Regions from separate parts of the Bacillus sp. PK6-013 genome, predicted to be linked through region 2. Evidence: riboswitches for the same ligand, from Rfam matches in the RefSeq annotation. Region 2 holds a riboswitch; each other region holds the start of a gene.
What was found. Region 2 has a riboswitch for S-adenosylmethionine ahead of mtnK (S-methyl-5-thioribose kinase). Riboswitches for the same ligand answer to the same signal wherever they lie in the genome.
Positions count from the first base shown of each region.

Region 1 (7,484 bases), 210 kb from region 2:
CTTTCAATTTGCTTCACGTTTTTAATCCCCATATAAATGACAAGCGTATCGATCCCTGTGGCTAGCGCTTTCCACTTCTCTTCAAAATGTTCATCTTTTTGATAATGTCCTGTCACGAAAGCGACGTTTGAACTCGCTTCCCGGTGTGTCACTGGAATGCCCGCATAAGCAGCGGCGGCAATCCCCGAGGTGATTCCCGGCACGATTTCATAAGCAACTCCGTGTTCAGCGAGGGTTTGCGCTTCCTCGCCGCCTCTGCCGAATACGAAAGGATCGCCGCCTTTCAGCCTGACAACGATTTTCCCTTTTTTCGCATACTTGACGAGAAAATGATTGATCGTTTCCTGCTTCATCATGTGGTAGTCCGGAAGCTTTCCGCAGTAGATGAGATCCGCTCCCTCCTTGGCGTGCTGTAAAATCTGTTTATTCACAAGCCTGTCATACAAAATGACATCGGCTGTCTGGATGGCTTTTAAAGCTTTGATCGTCAGTAAATCGGGGTCTCCAGGACCTGCCCCAACGATATATACTTTCCCCATCTTAGATCTCCCCCCGATCTGATCAACGTCTTCTTCAATCATTATAAATCATAAAGAAAGCGTTTGGTGCCTGAAAATATCACAAAAACCAAACGTTTTCTTTATGAAATAGGAAAGTGCATGTGCAGCACTTTCCTATTTCACCCGCATTTTATTTCGTTTGATCTTTCACGTATTGGACGAGCTGATTTTTGCACTCTTCCCGATTATGTGCGCCTGTATCAAGGACTAGCTCAGGCGTTTCAGGCTCTTCATAAGGCGAATCGATCCCCGTGAAAAATGGAATTTCTCCGTTTCTCGCTTTTTTATACAAGCCTTTCGGGTCGCGCTCCTCGCACGTCGCCAAATCGCATTTCACATAGACTTCATGAAACTCATCTTCCTCGACGAGCTGTCTGACAAGCCCGCGGTCTTCTTTAAAAGGGGAAATGAACGCCGTAATGACGATCGTCCCCTGTTCGACAAAGAGCTTCGCGACCTCGCCGATCCGGCGGATGTTTTCCTTCCGGTCTTCATCGGAAAACCCGAGGTCCTTGTTCAGTCCGTGCCTGACGTTGTCGCCGTCGAGCACCGTGACCTGGTAGCCTTGTTCAAACAACTCACGCGCTGCGGCATTGGCAATTGTTGATTTTCCTGAACCGCTCAAGCCCGTCAGCCAAACGATCGAGCTTTTATGTTTATTTTTCTCATGATATTCCCGTTTTGTAATGGACGCTTCATGCCAGACAATATCTTTATTTACCAAGAGATGCTCCCCCTTAAGAAACCCCGGCCGTTAAGCCTTTGATTAATGTTTGAATGACTTCTGGACGGCTGAATGTGCTCGGCGGGAACTCGCCGTTTCTCAGCATGCCCCTCACCTTTGTACCGGACAAAATGACATGATGTTCTTTGCTGTGAGGGCACGTTTTCGCCGTAGCCATTGAACCGCAGACATTGCAGTAGAAGCTGTGTTCGAATTTCAGCGGCGTAATGCCGATCTCTTCCGGCGCGAACTGATCGAACAGTTCCTGCGCTTCATATGTGCCGTAGTAATCGCCGACTCCGGCATGGTCTCTTCCGACGATAAAATGCGTACATCCGTAGTTCTTTCTGACAAGCGCATGGAAGATTGCTTCCTTCGGCCCCGCATAGCGCATCGCCGCCGGAAAAACGCCGAGAAAGACGCGGTCTTTCGGATAGTAGCCGTCAAGCAGCACCTGATAGCTTTCCATGCGGACATCAGCCGGAATATCGTCTGATTTTGTTTCCCCGACGAGCGGATTGAGGAAAAGACCGTCTACCGTCTCGAGCGCCGTTTTTTGAATGTATTCGTGCGCTCTGTGAACCGGATTTCTCGTCTGGAATCCGACGATCGTTTTCCAGCCGAGTTCTGCGAATTTTTTTCTTGTTTCCAGAGGTTCGAATGTGTGGGCCGGGAATTGCTTTACGCTCCGTTTAATGAGAGTGATCGGCCCGCCCACATAAACACTGCCGCGGTCAAACAATTTTTTGACGCCCGGATGCTCGAGTTCGTCGGTTTTATAGATATTGACGGCTTCCGTTTTCTTGTCCGGCGTATAGATGTCTTCGATCTCGATGACGCCGTATGTTTCCCCATTATAGGTGAGGCGGACGGTGTCCCCCGCTTTTAAGCTTGAAGCTTTTTGCTCGTCAACAGGCAGAGCGATCGGAAGCGTCCATACTTCGCCGCTTGACAGTCTCATATTTTCGACAACGGACAGATAGTCTTTCTCTGTCATAAAGCCTTGGATCGGGCTGTACGCACCGATTCCGATCAGCTCCAAATCTGAAAAAGCCATTAAATCCAGTTCTATTTCCTGTGCGATATGTTGAAAATCGTATGCTTCATTGACGCGGTTAACCAATACACCGCCGTGTGGTGCTAAACTCATAAACTTGTTTCCCCCTACTTTGTGTTTAAATTCCTCCGCCTTGTTCATGGACGGAGCTGTGCTCTTTTTTGACTGCTCTCATCAGGCTGATCGTCCCGACAGATGCCAGAAGGACGCTTGTGACGACGATGAGAGCATAATAGTCTCCTTTTAATAAAAGGCTGACCAGCATATAAGACAGGCTTAATGAAAGGAACGGCGAGACGACCCATACTTTCAGCATCGTTTTGACCACTTGTTTATGAAAGACATTGCCGCCGTTTTTTGCCATTCCCATCCCTATAATAGAAGATGATGTGACTTGCGCAAGCGGAACCGGCAAACCGAAAATCGAACTGATGATGACAAGCCCGGCTCCTGTTCCGGAAAGGATGATCCCCTCTCCTTTTGAAAATTTCGTTATTTTTTTGCCGTTTGTTTCAAGAACGCGCCTGCCCAGTAAAAGGGCGCCCAGCGCGACAAACAGTCCGCCGTAGAGCGTTCCTTCCCCGACTGTCAAAACATGCGCCGCCACCAGAGGTCCGACAGCATTTGCGACATTGTTCATGCCTGCTGAGAAGGCTTCAAAAAACCCGGTGATCAACAGAATGACCGCCAAAACCTTTGCTTTCTTTCCCGAGGCTGGACGTTTGATCGTTTTTTTCATGATGTTTGCCATCGCAAATGTAAAGGTAAAAGCGACGATTGGTACAACGACCCAAAATGAGACGATGACAAGCAAAGATTTCACATATAAAACCTGGTAAGCGACACCTACTCCGACAACAGATCCGACCGTCACTTCACTTGTCGAAAGCGGGATACCGAGTACATTTGCGATAAAGAGCGACAGTGCCGCCGAGCCGATAATAATGCAGACGATTTCAAGCGAAATCACCCGTTCGGGAATGATGCCTGAGCTGATCGTTTTCACGACGTTTCCTCCGCCGATGACGGCGCCCGAGAGAACGCCTGCTGCACAGATTATTAGTGCGTGAAACTTCTTTTTGACGGCTTCAGATCCATAGGCGATTCCCATTGAAGCAGCTGCACCGCTCGCTCCGATATTCATCGCAAAAAACATGCTAAATAAAATGGCGGCAAGTTCCATGACTCATCTCCTTACTCGTGTAATCCGCATTCTGTTTTAGCCGATCCGTTCCAGCGGCCTGATCGAAGATCATCCATTGTAAAGGCCGGAGAGGTGCACGGAGCGCAGCCGATGCTCGGGTAGCCTTGATCATGAAGCGGATTATACGGGAGATCGTGCTTTGTCACATATCTCCAAATATCCTTCCACGTCCAATGAATGAGCGGACAAACTTTGATAGACTTGAATTTTTCATCTTTGTTCAAAAAATTCGTTTTGCTCCGCCCGGGCGATTGCTCGCGGCGCAGGCCCGACAGCCACGCCGGGTAGCCTGAAAGCGTCTCGCGGAGAGGAATGACCTTCCTCATTTCACAGCAGGAATTCGGAGCGGTCTTCCATAGTTCGTCCCCATATTCTTTCGCCTGCTCTTCGACGGTAAGCTCCGGTGTTTTCATGATAATCTGAAGGCCTGGATATCGTTCTTTGACAGCGTCGATCGTTTCATACGTTTCTTTAAAATGAAATCCCGTATCAAGGAAAACGATGACCGCATCTTTTTTCACCTTATAAATCAAATCGATCAGGACGATTCCCTCAATTCCGAAGCTGCACGCATATACAAGCTGATTTCCGTAATGTCCGTACGCCCATTTCAAGACGGACAGCGCTCCTTTATAAGAGTCATCTTCCTGAAAAGAGATATTTGGTTCTTCCCATGTGCTGTAAGTAAAAATTTTCGGTTCCCCCTTTTTTCGCCAACAAAAAAACGGCTTCCAGCAGAAAAAAACTGTGAAAACCGCCTCTAGTTTGTCTAGTCAGCTATTTCAATCTTATTTTTTCATTTTTTTCGATTTGAATGACTTTGCCGTCCTGAACAACGAATGTGATCGATCCGTAATTCATGTCTTTCAGCATGTCTTTCATTTTGATGATCACCTTTTCAAGCTGTTCATCTGTCTTCACTTCTAGCTCCTCCTCTGCCCCTAAAAATTAAAATCTTTCTTCCAAATTTGAAAGAAAGACGAGGAACTCCGCTATTCCTTATCTCTCAAAATGAGGGCATTTTGCTGGAAGTAGCACCTTACGCTTCACACGCAGGTTGCCGGGTTTCATCGGACCAGTCCCTCCACCGCTCTTGATAAGTTTGCTTTTGTTATTTTAAAATTTTAGCACAATTCGAACAAAAGTCAACCCGACTTTTTTTATAGGATTAATAAAAAATAAAAATAATCCGATTTTACTATTTTTAAATCTGTAAAAAGACGCAAAAAAAGCCGTTCTCCCATTAGGAGAATACGGCTTTTATCATTAATCCATCCAAGACTTGCTTTCAGGATCCGCCTTCCATTCTTTCAGTTTGGCGGCATCCTGTTCGCTGATATATCCGCCGGCAAGCGCAGCCTCTGTCAATGTATCGTAATCAGTCAGCGTACGGTATTCAACGCCCGCTTCGCTGAAGGCGGCGGCAGCTTTAGGAAGCCCGTAAGTGAAAATGGCGGCGACGCCGAGCACTTCACATCCCGCCTCTGTGAGAGCGGCTGCCGCTTCAAGGACGCTTCCTCCCGTTGAAATTAAATCTTCAATTACAACGACTTTTTGTCCTTTTACAACAGCGCCTTCAATTTGGTTTCCTTTGCCGTGCGCCTTCGGTTTGCTTCTGACGTAGCACATCGGCAGGCTCAGCCTGTCGGCGGCAAGCGCGGCATGGGGGATTCCCGCAGTTGCCGTACCGGCGATCATTTCGGCTCCGGGAAACTTGTCTTGAATCAGTCCGGCAAGCCCTGAAGCTATATCATCCCTTACTTCCGGATATGAAAGCGTCAAACGATTGTCGCAGTAGATGGGCGACAAGATGCCGCTCGCCCATGTAAACGGCTCGTTCGGGCGCAGGAAAACCGCTTTGATTCTTAATAAATGGTTTGCAATGTCTGTTTTCATGCCTTGGTTCCCTCCCACTCATGTCCTATTTTTCTGTAGGCTGACACAGGATCTTCCGCCTGTGTAATCGAACGGCCGACAACGATCGCCGACACGCCTTTTTCCCTTGCGTAGCCAGGCGTCGCCACCCGGACCTGGTCGTTGTTTTTGTCATCCGCCATGCGAATTCCGGGTGTCACGGTCAGAAAATCTAAAGACGCGGCCCGGTAAATGTGTTCGGCTTCATGGACGGAGCAGACGACACCGTCAAGTCCGCTTTCTTTAGCCAACTTGCTGTAGTGAACAACTGTATCGAGAAGCGGCGTTTCAATCAGCAGCTCTTGCTGAAGCATTTCTGAAGACGTGCTTGTCAGCTGGGTCACAGCAATTAATGAAGGGCGTTTTCGGCCTGCCGGAGTCCCCGCTTCAAGGCCTTCAAGCGCCGACTCCATCATTTGCTTTCCGCCTGCTGCGTGCACATTGACAAGGCTGACGCCAAACCCCGCCAGCCTTTTCATCGCCTTGTATACGGTCGTTGGAATGTCGTGGCATTTTAGATCAAGGAAAATGCGGCAGCCGCGCTCCTGTAACTTTTCAAGGATGGCCGGCCCTTCCTGATAAAAAAGCTCCATGCCCACCTTCACGAAAAGCTCTTCTCCATGAAACCGGTCCAAAAACGCATATGTTTCCTGTGCTGATGCAAAATCAAGCGCGATGATGGGCGGCGTATGTTTCATCCTTCCAGCTCCTTCCGATACACTCGTTCAACGAACGGTATCCGTATTTTTCTAAAACGCGCGGCAAATCGGCGATGATTTCGGGACAAACAAACGGATTAACAAAGTTTGCGGTGCCGACGGCGACTGCGCTCGCACCCGCCAGCAAAAACTCAAGCACATCTTCCGCTGACTGGACACCGCCCATGCCGATGATCGGAATGCTGACTTTTTGGCTGACTTCATGCACCATTCTGATGGCCACCGGTTTAACAGCAGGGCCTGATAATCCGCCGGTTTTGTTCGCCAAGATCGGCTTTCCCGTTTTTAAGTCGAGCCGCATCCCGATCAGGGTGTTGATCATCGTCAAACCGTCCGCTCCCGCTTCTTCTATGGCAAGAGCGATGTCGGTAATATTCGCGACATTCGGCGACAGCTTCACATAGACGGGAACGCTCGCAACCTCTTTCACCGCTTTCGTCAGCTCACTGGCCATTTCCGGCTGCGTACCGAAGGCGATCCCTCCCGTTTTCACGTTAGGACAGGAAATATTCAGCTCGAGCGCATGAACATTCGGTGCTTTGCTGATTTCTTCAGCCACTTCAACATAATCGTCGATCTGCGAGCCGGCGACATTGGCGATAATCGGTGTATCGAACTGTTCGAGCCACGGCAATTCGTGTTCCATGACAGCCTCTAAACCCGGATTTTGCAGACCGATGGCATTAAGCATGCCGGCTTGCGTCTCGGCGACGCGCGGCGTCGGATTCCCGAAGCGCGGTTCGCTCGTCGTCGCTTTAATCATGATCGCACCGAGACGTGAAAGATCGTAAAAGTTCGCAAATTCTCTCCCAAATCCGAAGCAGCCTGAAGCCGGCATGATCGGATTTTTCAATTGAAGGCCCGGCAAATTGACTTCTAGCATCATAACAGCACCTCCTGGGCTTTGAAAACAGGACCGTCAAGGCATACCTTCACATAAGATGTTTCGCTTTCTTCCGTATGGCAGACACAGGCAAAGCAAGCGCCGATCCCGCATCCCATGCGCTCTTCCATTGACAGATAAACCTCTTTATCCGGATAGCGCTGTTTTAAAGCTTTCAGCATCGGTGTCGGTCCGCAGGCCATTATGCAGTCAAACTGAAGCCCCTCGTTTTCAATGACATCTGTAACAAATCCCTTTGAACCTCGGGTGCCGTCTGCGGTTGCCACATACACACGCCCGAAACGGCTGAATTCCTGTTCGTAAAAGACGTCTTTTGCAGAAGCAAATCCTAACACATGGATCGCGTGCACCCCTCTATTTGTCAGCTGTTTGCTCAGCTCGTAAAGCGGCGGAACACCGATC
Region 1 covers NZ_CP096417.1:2,578,744-2,586,227, forward strand. Annotated here, with positions in the region: gene cobA (uroporphyrinogen-III C-methyltransferase) at 1-539, opposite strand, end outside; gene cysC (adenylyl-sulfate kinase) at 691-1,284, opposite strand; gene sat (sulfate adenylyltransferase) at 1,298-2,434, opposite strand; gene M1E03_RS12990 (inorganic phosphate transporter) at 2,460-3,524, opposite strand; gene M1E03_RS12995 (phosphoadenylyl-sulfate reductase) at 3,536-4,237, opposite strand; gene M1E03_RS13000 (YezD family protein) at 4,323-4,439, opposite strand; SAM riboswitch class I at 4,542-4,648, opposite strand; gene pyrE (orotate phosphoribosyltransferase) at 4,812-5,441, opposite strand; gene pyrF (orotidine-5'-phosphate decarboxylase) at 5,438-6,157, opposite strand; gene M1E03_RS13015 (dihydroorotate dehydrogenase) at 6,126-7,061, opposite strand; gene M1E03_RS13020 (dihydroorotate dehydrogenase electron transfer subunit) at 7,061-7,484, opposite strand, start outside.
Region 1: linked by a shared signal. The riboswitch ahead of M1E03_RS13000 (YezD family protein) and the one ahead of mtnK (S-methyl-5-thioribose kinase) in region 2 are both predicted to bind S-adenosylmethionine.

Region 2 (7,484 bases):
GGACGCTGGACGCTATTTTTATATTGGATAAACAGATGAACATCATCCAGGCGAATGATGCCGCCTGCAAAATTCTGCAAAGCCAAAAAAAGAATTTGCTGAACCGGTCGGCGCTCGACTTCCTGCACGCCGTCCCGCCGGATGAACTGAACCAGAGCATTCAACGCTTTTTGGAGCGGGGATATGCGAAAAAAGAAGTGGCCATCAGGCTTGACAACGGATCTGTCAAATATATCGAGTTTACTGCAAGCAAAGGAATCGGTGAAGACTGCTATTTTGTCGTCATGAGGGACATTTCATCGAAAAAAATATTGGAGCGGGAGCGCACCATTAATGAAAAGCTGTTTAAAGATTTGTTTCACCGCGCGGTTGAAGGAATCGTCATCTTTGATAAACAAGGCTGTTTCATCGATGCGAACCATTCGTTTTGCCAGAGCTTCGAAATTGAAAAAACAGAGCTTTCAAAACTGAAGCTGTCTCAATTCGTATCCCCTGAAAACAAGGGGCGGCTCGATAAAATCTGGAATGCTCTTTTCAGAAGAGGGAAAGCAAAAGGGGAGCTTCCTGTCCGGCTCAGATCAGGAGAAGACCGGCTGTTTGAGCTTACGATAACCTCGAACATTTTAAACGGCTTTTACATGTCGATTATGAGGGATATTACCGAGAAGCGCTCGATGGAAAAACAGCTGTTTAAAAGCGAAGAACGCTTTAGAGAAGTCTTTGAAAATGCGATGGATGCCATTATACTGATGAATAACGACGGCCGCATCGTCAAAGCGAACCAGTCGGCCTGCAAAATCTTCGAACTGCCGATGGAACAGCTTCTCAACAAGAAGATGACCGATTTTATTGATCAAACCGATCAGAGGTACCATGCCATTCAAAAGCAGTATGATCAAAAAGGGGAAATCCGGGCGGAACTGCTGTTTCGTATGGCAAACGGACAATATAAAGAGCTTGAGTTCACGTCAAAACGGATCATGTTCGACAGCCAGGACCTAACCATTTTAAGAAATGTCAGCGACAGAAAACGAATGGAACAAGAATTGCGGGAAAGCGAATTGAAGTTCAGAAAAGTATTCAACGGATCAATGGACGGAATCGTTCTTTTCAACAACCAGTACGACATTATCGATGCGAACCCCCTTGCCGGAAAAATTCTCAGCACCCCTCTTGAACAGCTGAAAACGTCCAATCTACTTGATGTCATCTCCGGCTATCATATAGAAAACGCAGCTTCTCCCGCTAAAACGATTTCCTTAGAAGAAATGGACAATGACATCCCATTCCTGCTGAGCGACCAAAAACGGATTCTTGAATTTTCATTTAAAAGAAATATCATTCAAAATATGAACTTGGCGATGCTCAGAGACGTGACAGAACGAAAAGAGCTTGAAGAGCGGCTCCGCAAGTCTGATACCCTTCACGTCGTCGGCGAACTCGCAGCCGGAATTGCCCATGAAATCCGCAACCCGATGACGGCGCTAAAGGGATTTATCCAACTGCTGAAAGGCAGCATCCAAAATGAGGATCACGCGCTTTACTTTAATGTCATCACATCAGAACTCAAAAGGATTGAATCGATTATTACGGAGTTTCTCATCCTTGCAAAACCGCAGGCGATTATGTATGAAGAAAAAAATATCGTCAAAATCATGCAGGACACAATGGATTTGCTGCACGCACAGGCAAACCTTGACAACGTTCAGATGCATCTGAAGTGCGAAGGCGGCATTCCGCTGATTTATTGCGAGCCGAATCAGCTGAAACAGGTATTTATCAACATTTTGAAAAATGCGATTGAAGTGATGCCTGACGGAGGCAACGTATATGTGTCGATCAAACCGAAAGGAGACGACCATATCATTATCTCGCTTGCTGACGAAGGAATCGGCATGACAGAAGACAAATTGAAGAGGCTCGGCGAACCTTTTTACACGACAAAAGAACGGGGCACTGGACTCGGGCTCATGGTCAGTTATAAAATTATTGAAGAGCATAATGGAAAAATCGAAGTTGAAAGTGAAGAAGGGAGAGGCACGACATTCCATCTGACTCTCCCGATCAGACAGCATCATGAGGAGGAGGCTTAATCGCATCGTGGGCTTTTATATTGAAATGACCTCGCCTTTTGGACAAGCTTACATTGTCGAGGAAAATCACCACATTACGCATTTGCTATTTGAAAAAGATGAACTAAAACAGCTCCAGCAAGACGGCTTGGAGCTTCGCCGGACCGAAACGGAATTGTTGAAGGAGGCAAAGCGCCAGCTCGAAGAATATTTCAGGGGGGAGCGGAAGACGTTCACCCTTCCTCTCCGCCAGGATGGAACCCCGTTTCAGAAAAAAGTGTGGGAGGCGCTGCAGTTGATCCCGTACGGTGAATCACGGAGCTATTTAGATATCGCGTGCGCCGTCGGGAATCCGAAAGCGGTTCGCGCAATCGGCCAGGCCAATAAAAGAAATGCGCTGCCGATTTTGATCCCGTGCCACCGTGTCATCGGCAAAAATCGTTCTTTAACGGGGTACTCCGGAAATGAAACGGATAAAAAAGCGGTGCTGCTCGACATCGAAAATATTGCGTATAAGGGAAAATAATATACGAGCACGCCGTTTCTTTTTTTCGTCAGCGACATATAATTTTATTAAGTTAAAAATGTTGGTCTTGGTAAAAAAGGAGGACGAATAAGTGAAAACGAACCGCCCGAACAAAATAGCAGGATACGCGGAATTGTTCGTCAAGCTGCACGTGTTGACCGAAGAGCAGAAGAAAGACATCATCAAATCGATTAAAATCCGCTAAAGCGGCCTAAGTAAGGGCTTCAGCGGAAAACAGCGCTTCAATTTCTTCTTCAAACCTGTCTGTGATAATCCCTTTTTCCGTAATGATGCCAGAGATTAAATCGTGCGGCGTGATATCAAAAGCAGGGTTGAACACTGGCACCTCTTGCGGAGCTATTTGCGTTCCGTTTATCAGCCTGACTTCATCCGGATCGCGTTCTTCAATCGGAATGTCGTCGCCGCATGAAATCGAAACATCAAAAGTTGACAGGGGAGCGGCGATAAAAAACGGGATTTGAAAGGCTTTGGCGAGGATTGCCAAGCCGTATGTTCCGATTTTATTGGCTGTATCTCCGTTTCTTGCGATCCTGTCCGCTCCGACAATGACGGCTGAAATGTTTTTTTCTTTCATCGTATGGGCAGCCATGCTGTCTGTAATCAGCGTCACGTCAATTCCCCCCTGCATAAGCTCCCACGCCGTCAGGCGCGCCCCTTGCAGGACAGGCCTCGTTTCACAGGCATAAATATGAAGGTCGAGGTCCTTTGTTTTGGCAAGATAAAATGGGGAAAGGGCCGTACCGTACCTGCTTGTCGCAATCGAGCCGGCATTGCAGATGGTCATGATGCTGTCACCCGATTTGAACAAATGCAGTGCATTCTGTCCGATTTGCCGGCACGTTTCTTCGTCTTCAACCTGGATCTGAATAGCTTCATGGATCAGATTTGTTTTTGCTTCATTGACCGATTTTGCGTCCTCCGCACTTTTTACCAGCCGATTGAGAGCCCAGGATAAATTGACGGCTGTCGGCCTTGCCTGATTGAGTTCATCTTTGATTTTTCCGAGTTCCACCAGAAACGCGGAAACGTCAGATGTATCGATGCTTTGTGCGCAAAGGGCGAGTCCGAAGGCGGCTGTAATGCCGATGGCAGGTGCACCCCTTACTTTCAGCGTTTGAATCGCATCATAGACGTCTTCTTTTGTTGTGAGGTGCAGGTATTCCGTCTTTTCGGGAAGCTTTTGCTGGTTCAGAATTTTTACCGATGCTTCTTCCCATTCGACAGAGCGGGGCACCGCAAATTGTTCAGGCATGTCATTCACTCCTTAAGCGCGTTCCGAAACGCTTCAATCAAGTCTTTTGGCGTCCGGAAACCGCTGCGTTTTTCTATGAATGCTGCGCCTATTTTAAGGGCGAGCTTTTTTTGGCTGATTCTCCGGGAAAACGGAACGATTGTTTCAAGGTCCGCCACATGGGCAAGGCCGATCGTCCGGCGGATCATTTCGCAGCCGGCAAAGCCTGCTGTGTCTTCAAACGTCTGCTTCAGAACTGATTCAAGGCGTCCTTTCTCATTTTTGCAAGCGTCAAGAGCATCGTTTTCCCATGCTTCGCTGAATGTCCGGCTGAACGTATGCCAGACGGTCTCGACATGGCGGTATAAAGGAGCCCGCCTGTTTTCTTCGCGGGAAAGCGCGTGCAGCAGCAGGTTGGCGATAAACTGTCCAATGTCAAACCCGATCGGGCCGAAAAACGCAAATTCAGGGTCGATGATTTTCGTTTCGGCTTCTTCACTTGCGAAAATGCTGCCTGTATGAAGGTCGCCGTGGATCAGCGTTTCCTCTGCGGACAAAAAGCGCTGTTTCAGTTTTGCCGCTTCAATTTTTAATGCTTCATTGCGCCAAAGATCTTCCGCTTCATCGCGAAGCTCTTCTTCGAAATCGTTTGTCTCATGATCAAAGAAAGGGTCTGTGAACACAAGGCTTTCTGTAATACCGCACAGATCCGGATTCGTAAACTGCTTCACAAGCCGCCCTTTAACTGTTGGGTCAAGTGCATATTCAGACGAGTAAAAATGTGTTTTTCCAAGGAATTCTCCGATGTCTTCCGACAGGTGCGGATAATCCTTCCCGTCAATCAGTCCTTTTCTGGCGATTTCCAAGTGAGAAAGGTCTTCCAATACGGTAACGGCAAGCTCGGTGTCAGAATAGTACACGTTCGGGACAAGGTGCGGGACATGCTCGGCTTGGCGGATCAGCGCACTGCTTTCGATTCTCGCCCTGTCAAGCGACAGCGGCCAGCTTTCGCCGACGACTTTCGCATAAGGCACCGCCTGTTTGATGATCAGCCCTTTTTGCTGCTCTTTGTCATACACGCGGAAGACCAAATTCAAGTTTCCGTCCCCGATCTCCCGGCATGTCAGGGTGCTTTTGCTTGGAAAAAGCCCGAGGCGGACGGCCAGCGCGGCCGCGGAGCTTTCGGTCAAAGTTTCGTATGCTGCGGTTTTCGTTACGGTCATGTGTGATTCCCCCTAAATGTCGTTAACAATAAAAAAGCCTCTTTCTCATCGAGAGAAAGAGGCTGATTTGTCGCGTTCGCCTCTCTTATCTCTCAGAATTCAAAGTCTGATGGAATTAGCACCGTGCCCTAGCGGCGCAGAATTTCGCGCCCCATTTCACAATGGTATTACGGTCGGTTGCTGTTGGGGTCATTAGGCCAGTCCTTCACCCAACTCTCGATAAGAGAAATCAATATAAAATTTTGAAATTTCAGTTCGGTCAGTTGCTGAAAATGTTACCAGCATCTCAGTTTTCTTGTCAACACTTTTTTAATATAAATCTCTGCGAATGTCCTCAAAAACCGGAATTTGCCCCCGCGCTTTTTCAATGTCCCCGAGGTTGATTTCGGTCCTGATGACGGCTTCACCGCTCCCTGCTTCAGCGAGGGTGCGGCCGAGCGGATCAATGATGATGCTGTGGCCCGCAAATTCGTTTGCCGGGTCACTTCCCGCTCGGTTGCAGGCTGCGACAAAGCACTGATTTTCAATCGCTCTGGCTTTTAAAAGGCTTTGCCAGTGATCGAGGCGGGCGAGCGGCCATTCCGCCGATACAAAGATGATGCCCGCACCTTCCTTCGTATGTTTTCTGATCCATTCCGGGAAACGGATGTCGTAGCAGATAAACCCCGCAGCCGGGATCCCTTCAAGCTCGAAGCTCCCGTCGCCTGAGCCCGCTGACAAATAGAGGTGTTCGTCCATCAGCTGGAAAAGGTGAGCTTTGCTGTATTCTTTGATCAAATGTCCGTTTTTGTCTGCGATGTACATGATATTGTACACACCGCTTTTTTTCTTAACGGCGACAGAGCCGCATATGATATGGACACGGTTTGCTTTTGCCGTTTCCTGCAGCCATCTCTTCGTTTGCCTGCCTTCTTCATCTGCGATGGAGCCGAGATTTTTTAAATCATAACCCGTCGTCCACAGCTCGGGAAGGAGAAGAACATCCGCTTTTCGGCTTTCCTGTTCGATCAGCTGCTCCGCTTTTTTAAAATTTTCAGAAGGATTGCCGTATGCGATATCGAATTGCAGACATGAAATTGTCAGCTTCAATCTGGATCACCTCATTTTTTTCTTTACATTTTACATTTAACAATATATGATGATGGACTATCATTTCAAGAATTTTTCAAAAGCGGGTGAATCATATGAAATTTGAGCTTTCAGATGTGCTGAAACAGCTGCCTGAGCAGTTTTTCGCTTCCTTGGTGAAAAAGGTGAATGAAAAAATCGCCGCCGGCCATGATGTGATCAATCTCGGCCAGGGGAATCCCGATCAGCCGACACCTGATCACATCGTTGATACAATGGCGCAAGCCGTTCGCAACCCTGAAAACCATCAGTATTCCTCCTTTCGCGGCAGCCGTTCACTCAAGGAGGCGGCAGCCGCGTTCTATCGAAGGGAATACGGTGTAGAGCTCGATCCCGAACGCGAAGTCGCTGTATTGTTCGGCGGAAAAGCCGGTCTTGTCGAGCTTCCGCAATGTTTGTTAAATCCGGGGGATGCCGTGCTCGTTCCCGATCCCGGCTATCCCGACTACTGGTCGGGCGTTGAGCTGGCAAGAGCGAACATGGCAACGATGCCGCTTACAGCGGGTAATCAGTTTCTGCCTGACTACAGCCGGATTCCGAAGGAAGTGAAAGAAAATGCGAAGCTCATGTATTTAAATTATCCAAACAATCCAACCGGTGCCCAAGCCACGCCTGTTTTTTTCGAAGAGACTGTCCGGTTTGCCAAGTCGAACGGAATTTGCGTCGTCCACGATTTTGCCTACGGTGCGATCGGCTACGACGGCAAGAGGCCTGTCAGCTTTCTCGAAACGGAGGGGGCAAAAGACACAGGAATCGAAATTTACACGCTTTCCAAAACGTATAATATGGCTGGATGGCGGGTCGGGTTTGCAGTTGGCAACGCATCTGTGATCGAAGCGCTGAACCTTTATCAGGACCATATGTATGTCAGCCTTTTTAAAGCGGTCCAAGACGCCGCGGCAGCCGCGCTTCTATCAGACCAAGCGTGTGTCAAGGAGCAAAATGAGCGCTACGAAAAAAGGCGGGATGTATGGATTCGTGCGGTCCGCGAAATCGGTTGGCACGCGGATGCTCCGCAAGGTTCTTTTTTCGCCTGGATGCCTGTCCCTGACGGGTATACATCTGAGGCTTTTTCCGATCTGCTTCTCGAAAAAGCGAATGTCGTCACAGCGCCCGGCATCGGCTTCGGCAAATACGGAGAAGGCTATGTGAGAGTCGGCCTCTTGACAAGCGAAGAGCGGCTCCGGGAAGCGGCTTCGCGCATTGCCAAGCTGAATATATTCAAAAAGACCGGCCACAGTCATTGACAACCGGGAAAAACGATGGGATAATTCAAAATAATT
Region 2 covers NZ_CP096417.1:2,792,724-2,800,207, reverse strand. Annotated here, with positions in the region: gene M1E03_RS14135 (PAS domain-containing sensor histidine kinase) at 1-2,093, shown strand, start outside; gene M1E03_RS14130 (methylated-DNA--[protein]-cysteine S-methyltransferase) at 2,101-2,598, shown strand; gene M1E03_RS14125 (hypothetical protein) at 2,690-2,803, shown strand; gene mtnA (S-methyl-5-thioribose-1-phosphate isomerase) at 2,810-3,871, opposite strand; gene mtnK (S-methyl-5-thioribose kinase) at 3,877-5,073, opposite strand; SAM riboswitch class I at 5,156-5,299, opposite strand; gene M1E03_RS14110 (carbon-nitrogen family hydrolase) at 5,383-6,162, opposite strand; gene M1E03_RS14105 (pyridoxal phosphate-dependent aminotransferase) at 6,258-7,448, shown strand.

Region 3 (7,484 bases), 1.7 Mb from region 2:
TCTTTTTGAATGCATTCGCCAAGTGGATCGCTTTTTCCTCGTAATCGTTTTCATCTGTCCAAGTTTTAGCCGGGTCAAGCACTTGATCAGGCACACCCGGAACATGGACCGGTGAATGAAGTCCGAAAATGCGGTCAGTCTTCATTTCGGCGTTATCCAGTTCTCCTTCTATCGCAGCCTGAACCATCGCTCTCGTATAAGCGAGGCTCATTCTTTCCCCTGTTCCGTATCCGCCGCCGGTCCAGCCTGTATTGACGAGAAAGACGCTGACGCCGTGTTCATCGATTTTTCTTCCGAGCATTTCAGCGTACACATGTGCAGGGAGCGGAAGGAACGGGGAACCGAAGCAGGTCGAGAATGTGGCTTCAGGAGCGGTGATCCCGCGTTCGGTGCCGGCGAGCTTGCTTGTATATCCGCTCAGGAAATGATACATGGCTTGTTCTTTCGTTAACTTGCTGATCGGAGGAAGCACGCCGAAAGCATCTGCCGTCAGAAATACAATGGTCTGCGGGTGTGCTGCGATGCTCGGCTTGACGATGTTGTCAATCGCATCAATCGGGTAAGCCGCTCTCGTGTTTTCCGTATAGAATGCGTCGGAATAGTCCGGCTCCCCGGTTTTGCCGTCAACCACGACATTTTCAAGAACGGAACCGAAGCGGATCGCATTGTAAATCTGCGGTTCTTTTTCTTTGCTTAAGTTAATGCACTTGGCGTAGCAGCCTCCTTCAATGTTGAAAACGCCTGTGCTGGACCAGCCGTGTTCGTCGTCACCGATCAGCTTCCGTTTCGGATCGGCGGAAAGCGTCGTTTTTCCTGTGCCTGACAATCCGAAGAAGAGAGCTGTTCCGCCTTCCTCGCCAATGTTTGCCGAACAGTGCATCGGTAAAATGTTTTGTTCAGGAAGAAGATAATTCATAATAGAAAAAATCGATTTTTTCATCTCGCCGGCATATTCGGTGCCTCCGATTAAAATCGTACGCTTTTCAAACGACACGATGATAAATGTTTCAGATCTGGTCCCGTCAATGAGCGGATCGGCTTTGAAATGCGGAGCGGAAAGAATCGTAAACGGCTGTTCTTCAGGTTTTTTATCATGTTCTTCAGGTCTGATGAACAACTGTCTTGCAAACAGGTTGTGCCAGGCGAACTCGTTGACAACTGTAATCGGAAGCCGGTATTTTTCGTCTGCTCCTGCAAACCCTTCAAATACATACAATTCATCGCGTTCCTTTAAATAGCTGAGCACTTTTGTGTACAGCCGGTCAAAGGCGGATTCTGAAATCGGCTGGTTTACTGCGCCCCAATCGATTTTGTCCTTTGTGCTCGCTTCTTCCACAATGAATTTGTCTTTTGGCGAGCGGCCGGTGTATGTACCGGTTGTAGCCCGCACGGCTCCGGAAGATGTTAAGACTCCTTCTTTGCGTTCAAGGACTTTTTCAACCAAAAGGGGAACGGATAAGTTCAGCTGAACGTTTTCGCCCATTAATAACGTTTGTAAGTCAGTTGTTAAATCTACAGAATTCATAAAAAACCTTCCTTTGCGTGTTTTTTAATGTGTATAACATTAATGTAGAATTAGTATAACACATTTACTCTTATAGTCTATACCGTTTCTTCATTTTTCGTTCGGGTTTTTTCTCGAAAGACAAGTTTAAATTTATTGCGGCCGATATTGACATAACAAGCCATTTTAAGATAAGATATTTCATTGAGCGGATACTCTTATCCCGAGCTGGTGGAGGGACAGGCCCAATGAAACCCAGCAACCGGTTTCTCTTATTAATGGAAAAAAACAGTTTCTGAGACAACTACGGTGCTAACCTGATGCAAGGTGTTCAATACCTTGAGCGATAAGAGTGAAAGGCACGCAATACCAGACCCTTTCCTCAGCGAATAGGAAAAGGTTTTTTTATTGCATAAATTGAGATCCAAAAATTGCTAAAAAAACTGCCTTCAGGAGGAAGGTACTCGGCGTTTTTCACAGGACGTGAAAGGTTTTAGCCGAGTATCAAGCAGGAGGAAGGTACTGGGCGTTTTTCACAGGACGTGAAAGGTCTAGCCGGGCAGCCAGTCAGGAAAAATTCTATTAAGAGGAATTTTGACTTAGAATCTCGTCAAGAATAGCATATGGAAATTGTTTCAAAACGAGAGCGTATGAAGCCCGAGTATCGTCATATAATCAAGAGGGACGAGATCCGTATCATACTTAAGATCACGGCTGATCTTCATATACAGGAGGAAACATAAATGAGCAAAAACCGTCGGTTATTTACATCAGAGTCAGTTACGGAGGGACATCCGGACAAAATTTGCGACCAGATTTCGGATAGTATATTAGACGAAATTTTAAAGAAAGATCCGAATGCCCGCGTTGCCTGTGAAACATCTGTGACAACCGGATTGGTGCTGGTAAGCGGTGAAATCACGACGTCCACTTACGTCGATATTCCGAAAACAGTCCGCGAAACGATTAAAGAAATTGGCTACACACGTGCAAAATACGGTTTTGATGCCGAAACTTGCGCGGTCTTAACGTCTATAGATGAACAGTCGCCAGATATTGCAATGGGAGTCGACCAGGCGCTTGAAGCGCGTGAAGGAGCAATGAGCGACGCTGAAATTGAAGCGATCGGAGCCGGAGACCAAGGTTTAATGTTCGGTTTTGCCTGCAACGAAACAAAGGAACTTATGCCTCTGCCGATTTCGCTTGCTCATAAATTGTCTCGCCGTTTGACAGAAGTCCGCAAAGAGGAAATTCTGCCGTATCTTCGTCCGGACGGAAAGACACAGGTAACTGTTGAGTATGATGAGAACAACAAGCCGATTCGCATCGATACAATTGTCATTTCGACTCAGCATCACCCTGAGATTTCGCTTGAACAAATTCAGCGCAATCTGAAAGAGCATGTCATCAACCCGGTAGTGCCAAAAGAGCTGATCGATGAAAACACGAAGTACTTCATTAATCCTACGGGCCGTTTTGTTATCGGAGGACCGCAGGGGGATGCCGGTTTAACAGGACGCAAAATCATCGTTGACACCTATGGCGGATATGCCCGTCACGGCGGCGGAGCGTTTTCCGGTAAGGATGCGACAAAGGTTGATAGATCTGCAGCTTATGCTGCGAGATATGTAGCGAAAAATATCGTCGCCGCAGGCCTTGCTGATTCCTGTGAAGTGCAGCTTGCCTACGCGATCGGTGTCGCACAGCCGGTATCCATTTCAATCGATACATTCGGTACAGGCAAAGCCAGTGAAGAAACATTGATCGAAGTGGTTCGCAAAAACTTTGATCTAAGACCTGCCGGCATTATTAAAATGCTCGATCTTCGCCGTCCGATTTACAAACAAACGGCAGCTTACGGACATTTCGGCCGCCTCGACCTCGATCTGCCTTGGGAGCGCACAGACAAAGCAGATCAGCTGAAGAAAGATGCATTAGGAGAATAACAACCGCATAGCCGCTTTCATAAGCGGCTTTGTTTTTCGATGGCAAAAAGCGGGCGGATGTGAAACGTTTTTCTTTAAACACTTGTCTAATCAAGAAGCAGACTTTGATTTCTGCACGAAATTTAAAAAATCGGAGGCAATACTATGTGTGGATTTGTAGGGGTATTCAATCATCGCCCATCATCCGAGACAGCAGCCCAGGAAGAACTGATTAAACAAATGAATGAAATGATTGTACACCGCGGTCCGGACGATGATGGGTACTATCATGATGAGCATGTAGGCTTCGGATTTAGAAGGCTCAGCATCATCGATGTGGAAAACGGAGGACAGCCTCTGTCTTATGAAGATGATTCCTATTGGATTATTTTTAATGGAGAAATCTATAACTATATAGAACTGAAAGACGAACTTATTTCAAAAGGATACGAGTTCAAAACCGATTCAGATACGGAAGTTTTGCTTGCGACTTACCGCCACTACAAACAGGAAGCTGCTTCCAAGCTGCGCGGAATGTTTGCTTTTTTAATCTGGGATAAAAAAGAACAGCTCCTATACGGAGCGCGCGATCCGTTCGGCATTAAGCCGCTCTATTTTACGAAAACGGACGGCCATGTTTATTTTGCGTCAGAAAGAAAGAGCCTGATGGCTGTTGATGCCGATTTGGAATTGAATGAAAAAGCGCTTCAGCAGTATACGTCATTCCAATTTGTACCAGAGCCTGAGACGCTTGACAAAAAGGTGCAAAAAGTAGAACCGGGCCATCAGTTTACTGTCCGCCCGGGCGAGGATATTCAATTTAAAACATACTGGAAAGTTCAATTCAAGCCTGTTCAGACCGAAGAAGACAAGCTTGTTCAGGAAGTAAGAGACGCGATCTTTGATTCCGTAAAAGTCCATATGCGAAGCGATGTGCCTGTAGGTTCCTTCCTTTCCGGAGGCATCGACTCTTCTTTTATCGTGTCGGTGGCGAAGCAATTTCATCCCAACTTAAAAACGTTCTCTGTCGGCTTTGAACATGAAGGCTTCAGCGAAGTTGACGTTGCGAAAGAAACCGCTGATAGGGTCGGCGTGGAGAACTTCAGCGCGATCATTTCCCCTGAAGAATATATGAACGAGCTTCCAAAGATCGTCTGGCATCTGGATGATCCGTTGGCAGACCCTGCTGCAATTCCTTTGTATTTTGTCGCGAAGGAAGCGAAGAAGCAAGTTACGGTTGTTTTGTCCGGAGAAGGAGCAGATGAGCTGTTCGGCGGTTACAATATTTACCGGGAGCCGCTTTCATTAAAGCCGTTTGAACGAATTCCGTCCCCGCTGAAAAAGATGCTTCTGCACGTAGCTTCAGCGATGCCGGAAGGAATGAAAGGGAAAAGCTTTTTAATGAGGGGCTGTACACCTCTTGAAGAGAGATATATCGGCAACGCAAAGATTTTTGAAGAAGGCATGAAATCAAAACTTCTTCGCCAGTATGACAGCAACCTCTCTTACTGTGACGTGACAAAGCCATATTTTGAAGAAAGCAAGTCCTACAGCGAAATTAACAAAATGCAGTATGTCGATATCCACACATGGATGCGCGGTGACATTTTGCTGAAGGCCGACAAAATGACGATGGCCAATTCACTGGAACTCCGCGTTCCGTTTTTGGACAAAGTCGTATTTGAAGCGGCTTCCAAAATTCCGGAAGAGCTGAAAACGAAAAACGGCACGACAAAATATCTGCTTAGAAAAGCGGCGGAAGGCATCGTTCCAGATCATGTCTTAAACCGCAAAAAGCTAGGGTTCCCTGTGCCGATCCGCCACTGGCTGAAAAACGAAATGCATGACTGGGCCGTGAACATCATTAAAGAGAGCGAGACAGACGCATATATCCATAAAGATTACGTGCTTCAGCTTCTTGAAGACCACTGCGCCAACAAAGCGGATAACAGCCGCAAAATCTGGACGGTTCTCATCTTTATGATCTGGCACAGCATTTTCGTTGAAAAGCGCTTTGTACCGGAAGAACTGAACCATCAGCCAAAAGAAGTCATTATCGTTTAAGTCAAAAAAGAAGGTTTTCGTTAATCGAAAACCTTCTTTTTTTATGCCGGTTTTTCAGCTGATAAATCTGCTAGCACACGTTCACATTCGGAGAAGAGATTGTCAAAAATCACTTCCCACGACTGGGTAAGGGCATAGCTTCTCGCATCGTATGACATCCGTTTTTTTAACGGCACATTGGAGAGGACGCGCAATATATTTTCGGTGAATGCATCCGGATTTCCAGGTTCGGAAAGAAAACCGTTTCTTCCGTTTTGTATAAAGTCTTTCAGGCCGCCGGAATCTGCCCCGATAACAGGCGTCCCGCAGGCGAGCGCTTCAAGCGCGGAATTTCCGAAGGTTTCCGTCGGAGAAGGAAAGACGAACAAATCTGAGCTTGCATAAATGCTTGCCAGCTCTTCTCCTTTGACATAGCCGGCAAAAGTCATATTGAGGGGAGCCCGCTTCTCAAGCTCTTTTTTTAACGGGCCGTCTCCCGCGATCAGCCAGTGGACGCCATCTTTCAAATTGGGGTGACTTGCGATCTTGAGCAGCGTCTCCAAATCTTTCTCAGGTGCAAGCCTTCCGACATAGCTGAGGATATAGGTTTCCTTTATGCCGTATCGCTTGCGGATGTGTTCGGTTTGATGCGCCGGACTGAACAGCGAGCAGTCCACGCCGCGCTTCCAGATGGAGAGGTTCCTGAATTGTTTGGCTTTGAGCTGCATAAACGTTTCGCGCGAAGGGACAAAAATTCTTCGAAAATCTTTATGAAACCAGTGCATATATTTCCATAATAGTTTGGAAAACATTTGAAGATCATAATATGAAAGGTACTGGTCAAAATCGGTATGGTAAGAGCCTACGACAGGGATGTTCCATTTCTTCGCAAGCTTGAGCCCTGCTAGGCCGATATTAAAAGGAGTCGCGATGTGAATGAGATCGGGATTGAATTCGCGGAGTTCTGATTTCATTTTGATGAGATTAGGAAGAGCGATTCTGCACTCGGGGTATAAGAAGAACGGCATGCTCGTAAAACGGCGGATGCGGCTCGAAAATTGTGTTTCATGCGTGCTTTCCGGCGCAAATACTTTATAGGACATCCCGTTTTTTTCAAGATAATCCGTATACCTTTTCAGCGTTCTGGCGCATCCGTTCACATCCGGTGTAAAAGTGTCCGTAAATATCGCAATTTTCATCGTTTCCCCTCCTGTTTGTGATGTGAAAAATCAGTGACGCTTTGGAAGAAACGGCCGGCTTAGAAGACCAGCGCCGACAAAGTTCCGACTGATATCCCGAGGGCCGTGCCTGCCAGAACATCCGAAGGATAATGAAGACCGAGATAAATTCTGGAGAGTCCCACACTGATGCCTACCGGAATTAATAAAAGCGCGAGTATCGGAAAGAATATCATTAGCGGTGTAATGATGGAAAATGCCGCGGTCGTATGGCCGGATGGAAAAGAATGATCCTTGAGCGGATTTTGCAAAACCTGTGTTTCCTTTAGCGTTAAATACGGCCGCTTTCTTGGATACAGCTTTTTGATCAGCATGACTTGAAGGTGGCTGACCAAAAGTGCAATGGCGCTGGCGATCCCCGCTGTACGAACACTTCCGGATCCGAACAGCAAGAGAGACAGGCAAGCGGAAATCGTGCAGAATGCCCCTCCCAGATGTGTTGAGGAACGAAAGTAACGGTTTAGTGCTTTTTGGTGAAATAAGCTGTTCATACCGAGGAAGACCCGGCATTCAAAGTTGTAGATGCCGACCATCAGTTTATTCAAATGTCATAACCCCCTTTACATGAATGGCTGCTTCATGTTTATTGTAAAAAATGAATGTTTAGCAAATGATAAGTATTTGTAAAGATTTCGGAAAAGAAAAAAGCCGCAGACGCGTGCGGCCGAAAAGGTTATTGCTTAAATTATCGGTGAAAAAATGGTAAAGTTGTAGCAAAGCTAATCTTTTTTTTGCAAGGATTTGTAGTATTGTCCTTTTTCAATATATTCTTTG
Region 3 covers NZ_CP096417.1:1,096,510-1,103,993, forward strand. Annotated here, with positions in the region: gene pckA (phosphoenolpyruvate carboxykinase (ATP)) at 1-1,525, opposite strand, end outside; SAM riboswitch class I at 1,720-1,857, shown strand; gene metK (methionine adenosyltransferase) at 2,248-3,450, shown strand; gene asnB (asparagine synthase (glutamine-hydrolyzing)) at 3,595-5,493, shown strand; gene M1E03_RS05605 (glycosyltransferase family 4 protein) at 5,535-6,671, opposite strand; gene M1E03_RS05610 (phosphatase PAP2 family protein) at 6,731-7,255, opposite strand; gene M1E03_RS05615 (gamma carbonic anhydrase) at 7,430-7,484, opposite strand, start outside.
Region 3: linked by a shared signal. The riboswitch ahead of metK (methionine adenosyltransferase) and the one ahead of mtnK (S-methyl-5-thioribose kinase) in region 2 are both predicted to bind S-adenosylmethionine.

Region 4 (7,484 bases), 1.9 Mb from region 2:
GAAGGTCTTTTAAAGATTTATACTTTTTAGAGTAAATGCCGAATGGCTCAAGGTGTACCGCGCCGACGTTAACAAGATCGTAGTCTTTATTTTCTTTCATTTCCTGTTCAAGATACGGGACGTGCTGGAAGTAGTTCGCATCGAGATCTTTCGTTGCAAGCGCCTTGTTGATCAGTTTGTAGTCCGTGAAATTTTTGATTTTAAGCTCATAGCCTTTTTCTTTCAAAAGCGGCTTTGCTTCTTCAAGGATTTCAGCGTGAGGCGTCGGCGTCGCTCCGACTGTGATGACTTTGCTGTCTTTATCCCCTTCGCTGCTGGAAGATCCGCAAGCGGCTAAAACGCCTGCAAAAATGATGAATAAAGCTGTTAATAAACCTTTTTTCATGTTGATGTCCTCCCTAACGTTTGTCTAATTTATTTGTTATAAAATCCCCGATAAACTGGATGATAAACACAATAGCTAAGATGAAAATAGTGGCGATGAGTATAATATCGGGATTGTTCATCTGAAAACCGTTTACATAGGCAAGGTTCCCGAGTCCGCCTGAACCGATTGCTCCGGCCATCGCCGTCGAACCGATCAGTGCAATCGCCGTAACCGTAATGCCAGAGATCAAGGCCGGCATCGATTCGGGCAGGAGCACTTTAAATATGATCGTCGATGTTTTGGCTCCCATCGATTTTGCCGCTTCAATCACGCCCTTATCAACTTCGCGCAAAGCGATTTCAACCAGGCGGGCATAGAACGGAGCGGATGCGATAATCAAAGCCGGAAGTGCGGCGTTCGGCCCCAAGATCGTGTTCATTAAAAACTTTGTGAAACCAAGCAGCAAAATAATCAATATAATAAAAGGAATAGACCTGAACACATTGACGATTGCCGAGATTACACCGTTCACGACTCGATTCTGCCAAATGTTTCCTTTTGAAGTCAGATACAGCAGCATACCGAGAATCACTCCGATGATAAAAGCAAACAATAGGGAAATTCCTGTCATATATATCGTTTCATACGTAGCTTCCCACAGCTGCTCCATATCTACGTTTGGAAACAGTTTTTCAAACATTCGTGATCACCTCTGCTTCTACTTGACGGCTCTTGATGAAATCGACCACATCATTGACCTCGTTTTCATATCCGTCGACATGAATGAACAATGAACCGTATGCGCCGTCCTGAGTTTGCGAGATTTTGCCTTGAAGGATGTTGACTTCAACATCGAACTTCCGAATGATCTGTGTGATCAGCGGCGATTCGGCCGCTTCACCGACGAAGGTGAGCTTGATCGTCCGCCCGGATGTCGTTTCTTCGAGGAAATGCTTCAGCGTTTCCTGTGTTTCCACCGGTTCTGTTACCTGCTGAACAAAGCGCTTTGTCATTTCTTCCTGCGGCTTGAGGAATACGTTCAGCACATCGCCTTCTTCCACGACCTTTCCGTTTTCCATGACGGCCACTCTGTGGCAGATTTTCCTGATGACATGCATTTCATGAGTAATCAGGACAATGGTCAGTCCGAGCCTTTCATTGATATCGGACAGAAGACCCAGGATCGAGTCAGTCGTCTGTGGATCAAGCGCTGATGTCGCTTCATCGCATAAGAGAACTTTCGGATTGTTTGCGAGCGCCCGAGCGATGCCGACGCGCTGCTTTTGGCCTCCGCTAAGCTGTGAAGGGTAGGCATTTTCCTTGCCTTCAAGTCCGACAAGCTTTATCAGTTCAGCGACTCTTTTCAGACGTTTTGCTTTGCTGACACCGGCGATCTCCAGCGGAAACGCAATATTGTCGCGGACCGTTCTTGACCACAATAGGTTGAAGTGCTGGAAAATCATGCTGATTTCCTGCCTTGCATTCCTCAGCTTCTTCCCTTTGATCTCACTGATTGTTCTGCCGGCTACTTCAACCGTGCCTGAAGTCGGCTGTTCAAGTCCGTTCAAAAGACGGATCAAGGAGCTTTTTCCAGCTCCGCTATATCCAATAATTCCGAAGATTTCACCTTTTTTAATCGTAAGGGTGACATCCTGGACAGCATTGACATCTCCATGCTTTGACCGATAAATCTTTGAAACATTTTGAAGATTTATCAAAAGCCATCACCTGCTTTCTTGCTCAATTCTCATAGTTGTCTAAATCCCTGATCAAACAATGAAAAAAGCCTTTCTGCACACATGAGCAGAAAGGCTTTTGAATAGTCTGGGCCTTTCTCTCATCTTTCAAAGCATAACGCTTCGTGTGAATTGGCACCATTTCAACACGTGTTGATGGTTGCCGGGTTTCATAGGGCACTTCCCTCCACCTCTCTGGATAAGAGAATCATATATTTATTTTTTGATTATTATGATCGGAATTCTTAAAGTAGGATATCATGCGAAAAAATAGTTGTCAACTATTTTTCGTAAGACAATCGGCCTACGGCGAAAAGAGACGAACGTAAACGCTCGTCTCTGTCCGACTTTTACACGGAATGTGCCGATTTTTCAAATTTTTAAAATGTCTCTGAATAAAGATCGCTGTTTTTAAAAAAGCCGTCCGTCAGCCATAAAATCGCTTCAAGCTTCAATAAAGCTCTGAATGAGCCTTTTACTTGAACAGTGCCGCGCTGTACGAGATGCTGCAATGAAATATCGCCGTGAAGAAGGTCAATAATCTCGCTTTGCTCTCCAAAAAAGGTCAAATGAGCTTTCTCTGCAAGAGAAGATTTTTCCATTTCCCCTTTTTCGTTGATCGCTAACGTAAAAGCTTCTTTCTCGCCTTGAAACGTAATCAGCAAAGCCGTTGTCGATAATAGAGGTTTTAAAAAAAGAGCCTTGTCCTCTCTTTCTATCAATCCCATTTTCTCCAACTGTATAACCTCCTGTAAATTGGTCATACTTACAGATTCTCTGTCTGCCGCAGGAGTTCCTTTAGGAATTGCTCGACAAGTTTTTGCTGGTTATTTCCCGAGAAATATGTCAAAACCGCCCTTAATCCACAACATTTTGTTTAATCGTATCGTATAAGTAGGAAACGGAGTGAAAAGCGTATTCTTTTTTGACGACTTGCCCGTTTTTGTAAAGGATAAAGCATGGAACGCTTTCTATTTCCTGCTGCTTGGCAAATGCCGGGGAATAATTGAGATTGTTTTTATAAAAAGGAATGTCCTTTATCATTTCATCAACGACTTCCAGCATTCTTCCGGCCAGCTGACACGTTCCGCAGAACGGCGTGTATACATATAGAAGACAGGTCTCATGTTCAAGCCGTTTTAGCTCTTTTTCTTGGAGTTCTTGCATCTGTTGAACCGCACCTCAATACGTTTTATAATAAATATTTTGTATGTACCCGGATGTTTGAACGAATTAATATTTCTGCAACATGCTGACTCGGGGCGGAAGCGACTTCTTTGTATACCCTATCGATGTATAGATGCGAAGCTTGGGGGAGCTCCCTCGTCAGCTGCCGGCGGAGCTTTTCCCCTGATTCATCGGCATCCACCAGGATATAAACGTCTTTATCAAACAGCGTTTCGGCGAATTCATCGAGTTTTGCCTGGCTGATCGTTCCGTTTGTGCAAATGATATCCACGGGCTCTTCGATGACATGCTTCACTTTTTGCTTATCTGATTTCCCTTCGACGATCATGACTTTTTCATTTTCCGGCATATGGATCACCTTTAAAGATTTACTTGTAAAAAAAGGCAGTGAATGTTCACCGCCTGACTTGATTAACACCAGCCTTGGTGGTCATCACAGTCTACATATTTAGCATCCGGACCGCTTACGGTATCCGCCGTTTTGTAAAATCTCTCATCTTGGAATGAATATCCAGATTTCAACTCGTATTGATCCTTTCCGGTCATTCGGCCGATCAGCTCATTCTCATGGTACAGCTGCATTCCGCCGTTTTTTAATCGGCTTTCCACATGTTCTGTAATATCAATACGTTCTTTTTTCAGCGTCAATTTGGACACCCCCTCTTGATATAGAGTATCCAAACGACACATGGCTATCCTGAATAATCCTTAGTCTTCTTTTATCATGTCCTCATATTGCTCGGCTGTCATCAGATTTTCGATTTCAGAAGCATCGGACGGCTCGACGATAATCATCCAAGCCTTTTCATACGGAGACTCGTTGACGAATTCAGGGCTGTCTTCCAGATCTTCGTTCACTTCGACCACTTTTCCGTTGATCGGGGCATACAGCTCAGAAACGGTCTTTACGGATTCAACGCTGCCAAAAGGCTCGTCCGCTTTGATTTCGTCTCCCACTTCAGGAAGCTCGACAAATACGATGTCTCCAAGTTCGGATTGGGCGAAGTCTGTAATGCCGATTCTGACTTTATCTCCTTCTGTTTTCACCCATTCGTGTTCTTCTGAATAACGCAACTCTTTCGGTGTGCTCATGCTAACCCCTCCATAAAGTGTTTTAATCGATCCTACATTGAAGATATCATATTTTGATGGGTTATAACCAGTATGTCTTAAACTGATCTTCTTTAAAACCGACCGTTACTTTACTGCCGTCTGTCGCAATCGGGCGTTTGATCAGCATACCGTCCGAAGCCAGCAGTTCCAGCTGCTCATCTTCAGACATGTTTTGCAGCTTGTCTTTTAAGCCGAGTTCACGGTATTTTTGTCCGCTCGTGTTGAAAAACTTCTTCAATTCAAGCCCGCTTTTCTCGTAGAGCTCTTTCAGTTTTTCCTTGCTTGGCGGCTCTTCTGCGATATGTATCCCATTGATTTCTTTGCCATGGTCTTCAAGCCATTTTTTCGCTTTGCGGCATGTCCCGCATTTCGGATACCAGTAAAAATCCAAAGCCATACATACACACCCCTCTCATTTAATCGAGGTAATTTTAACACAGATCGAATGAAAAACCTAAAACCGTGCTCCATTCTATAACAGCTAAAAACCCCGCCTAAGCAGGGCTTTTCGTTTAAACGATATATTTCTCAGCTTCAAAGACTCCCTTGGCTGCCTGGCGCTTTTTCTCAATGACATTGACAGGCGTAAAGCGCGTCAATTTGCGGAGCGCGGACAGCATCATCCGCAGCGAATCACCTGATTCCATCGCAATGAGCGATTCCTTGGCATGGCTTTCAATTTCCTGAAAGGCAACTTGTGCAAAAATCTGCGTATAAAGAATTTTCTGGGCGTTTTTGTCTTCCCCGGTTGCCTGGATGGCTTTTTCTGTACGCAAAATAGCTGCTTCCATGGCGTAGACCTGGCTGACAATGTCGGCGATATTCACGAGGATTTCCTGCTCCTGGTCGAGCGCTTTTCCATATTTTTGCGCGGCGAGTCCCGCGATCATGAGCGCGATTTTTTTGGCGTTTCTCAGCAGATACTTTTCCTGTTCCAAAACGCCGTCACCTGGTTCTTCAGGCATGAGCATCATCAGTTCTTCCTGAAGCGCCTTCGCTTTCTCAAACAGAGGAAGCTCGCCTTTCATCGCTTTTTTCAAGTATGTGCCCGGGACGATGAGACGGTTGATTTCATTTGTGCCTTCAAAAATCCGGTTGATCCGTGAATCGCGGTAAGCCCGCTCCACTTCGTATTCCTGCATGAATCCGTAACCGCCGTGGATTTGGACGCCTTCATCAACGATATAATCAAGCGTTTCAGATCCAAATACTTTGTTAAGGGAGCATTCGATTGCATATTCAGCGATCGATTTCGCGACCTGGCGCCCGTCTTTTTGCTCTTCTTCGCTCAAGGTGCCCATTTTGTCTTCAAACAGCCCGACCGTACGATAAACAGAGCTTTCCATCGCATAAAGTCTGGCTGACATAGTGGCGATTTTTTCCCCGATTAAGCTGAACTTTGAAATCGGCGTCTTAAATTGCTGGCGCTGATTGGCGTATGAAGCGGACAGCTCGATGACCCGTTTGGAAGCGCCGATTGTCCCGACAGCAAGCTTATAGCGGCCGATATTTAAAATATTGAAGGCGATGACATGCCCTTTTCCCGGTTCGCCTAAAAGGTTTTCTTTCGGAACTTGAACCTGGTCTAAGATGAGCGTACGGGTCGAAGAGCCTTTGATGCCCATTTTTTTCTCTTCAGGCCCTGTGGAAACACCTTCGTAATCTTTTTCCACAATGAAGGCCGAAAAATGTTCGCCGTCTATTTTCGCGTAGACGATGAAAACATCGGCAAAAGCTGAGTTTGTAATCCATTGCTTTTCACCGTTTAATATATAGTGGGTTCCCGCCTCATTCAAAACGGCCGTTGTTTTTGCCCCTAATGCATCAGATCCGGAGCCAGGCTCTGTTAAGGCATAGGCTGCAAATTTTTCCCCTGTTGCAAGGGACGGCAGATACTTTTTCTTTTGCTCCTCGGTTCCGAAAAATACGATCGGAAGCGTGCCGATCCCGACGTGCGCCCCGTACGATAACGAAAAGCTTCCCGCTCTTGAGAATTTTTCGGTAATCAGCGCCGAGCTGATTTTATCGAGCCCGAGTCCGCCATACTCTTCAGGAACGTCAGCACCGAGAAGCCCGAGTTCTCCAGCTTTTTTCAGGAGCCTGACAGAGTGATCGAAATTGTGCTCTTCAATTTCGTCGATGTATGGCAAAACATCTCCGAGAATATAATCTTCAGTCGTTTTGGCAATCATTTTATGTTCATCTGTGAAATCTTCCGGTGTAAACAGCTGATCAGCCGTCACCTCTTCGATCAGAAAGGCTCCGCCTTTTTTCATATGGTCTTTTGTTTGTTCCATTGTTCCATCCCCCTTGTGATTAAACTAATTCGAATACCCCTGCTGCTCCCATGCCTCCGCCGATACACATTGTTACAACGCCGAATTGCTCGCTTCTCCGCCGCATTTCGTGGATCAATGTCAGCGTGAGCTTTGTGCCCGTGCAGCCGAGCGGATGTCCGAGCGCAATCGCTCCACCGTTGACATTGACTTTTTCTTCATCGATGCCAAGCGACCTGATCACCTGGATCGCTTGTGATGCAAATGCTTCATTTAATTCGAATAAACCGATATCAGAGAGCTCAAGTCCCGCCATCTTCAGCGCCCTTGGAACAGCTTCAACAGGACCGATGCCCATCACCTCCGGCGGAACGCCGCCGACTGCGAACGAACGGAACCTTGCGAGGGGCTTTAACCCAAGCGCATCCGCTTTTTCTCTGTCCATGATCATCACTGCGGCCGCCCCGTCGCTCGTCTGCGATGAATTCCCTGCCGTAACAGAACCGTCCGCCGAAAACGCCGGTTTTAACGTTGACAGAACGTCTTTCGTTGTCCCCGGGCGCACACCTTCATCGGCAGAGAAAGTAAACGTCCGCTCCTTCAGCTTGTGATGGTCATCCACTTCTCTGACGGTGACGTCCACCGGGACGATTTCATCTTCGAACTTTCCTTCCGCGATCGCTTTGGCTGCTTTTTGATGGCTGCTGACGGCAAATGCATCCTGATCATCCCTGGAAACGCCGTATTTAACGGCAACCTGTTCAGCCGTATGGCCCATTCCCATATAATATTCAGGAGCTGTTT
Region 4 covers NZ_CP096417.1:864,820-872,303, reverse strand. Annotated here, with positions in the region: gene metQ (methionine ABC transporter substrate-binding lipoprotein MetQ) at 1-385, opposite strand, end outside; gene M1E03_RS04310 (methionine ABC transporter permease) at 399-1,067, opposite strand; gene metN (methionine ABC transporter ATP-binding protein MetN) at 1,060-2,085, opposite strand; SAM riboswitch class I at 2,202-2,309, opposite strand; gene M1E03_RS04300 (SCP2 sterol-binding domain-containing protein) at 2,484-2,840, opposite strand; gene M1E03_RS04295 (thioredoxin family protein) at 2,962-3,270, opposite strand; gene M1E03_RS04290 (toprim domain-containing protein) at 3,296-3,640, opposite strand; gene M1E03_RS04285 (YusG family protein) at 3,703-3,939, opposite strand; gene gcvH (glycine cleavage system protein GcvH) at 4,000-4,383, opposite strand; gene M1E03_RS04275 (arsenate reductase family protein) at 4,445-4,801, opposite strand; gene M1E03_RS04270 (acyl-CoA dehydrogenase family protein) at 4,917-6,701, opposite strand; gene M1E03_RS04265 (acetyl-CoA C-acetyltransferase) at 6,721-7,484, opposite strand, start outside.
Region 4: linked by a shared signal. The riboswitch ahead of metN (methionine ABC transporter ATP-binding protein MetN) and the one ahead of mtnK (S-methyl-5-thioribose kinase) in region 2 are both predicted to bind S-adenosylmethionine.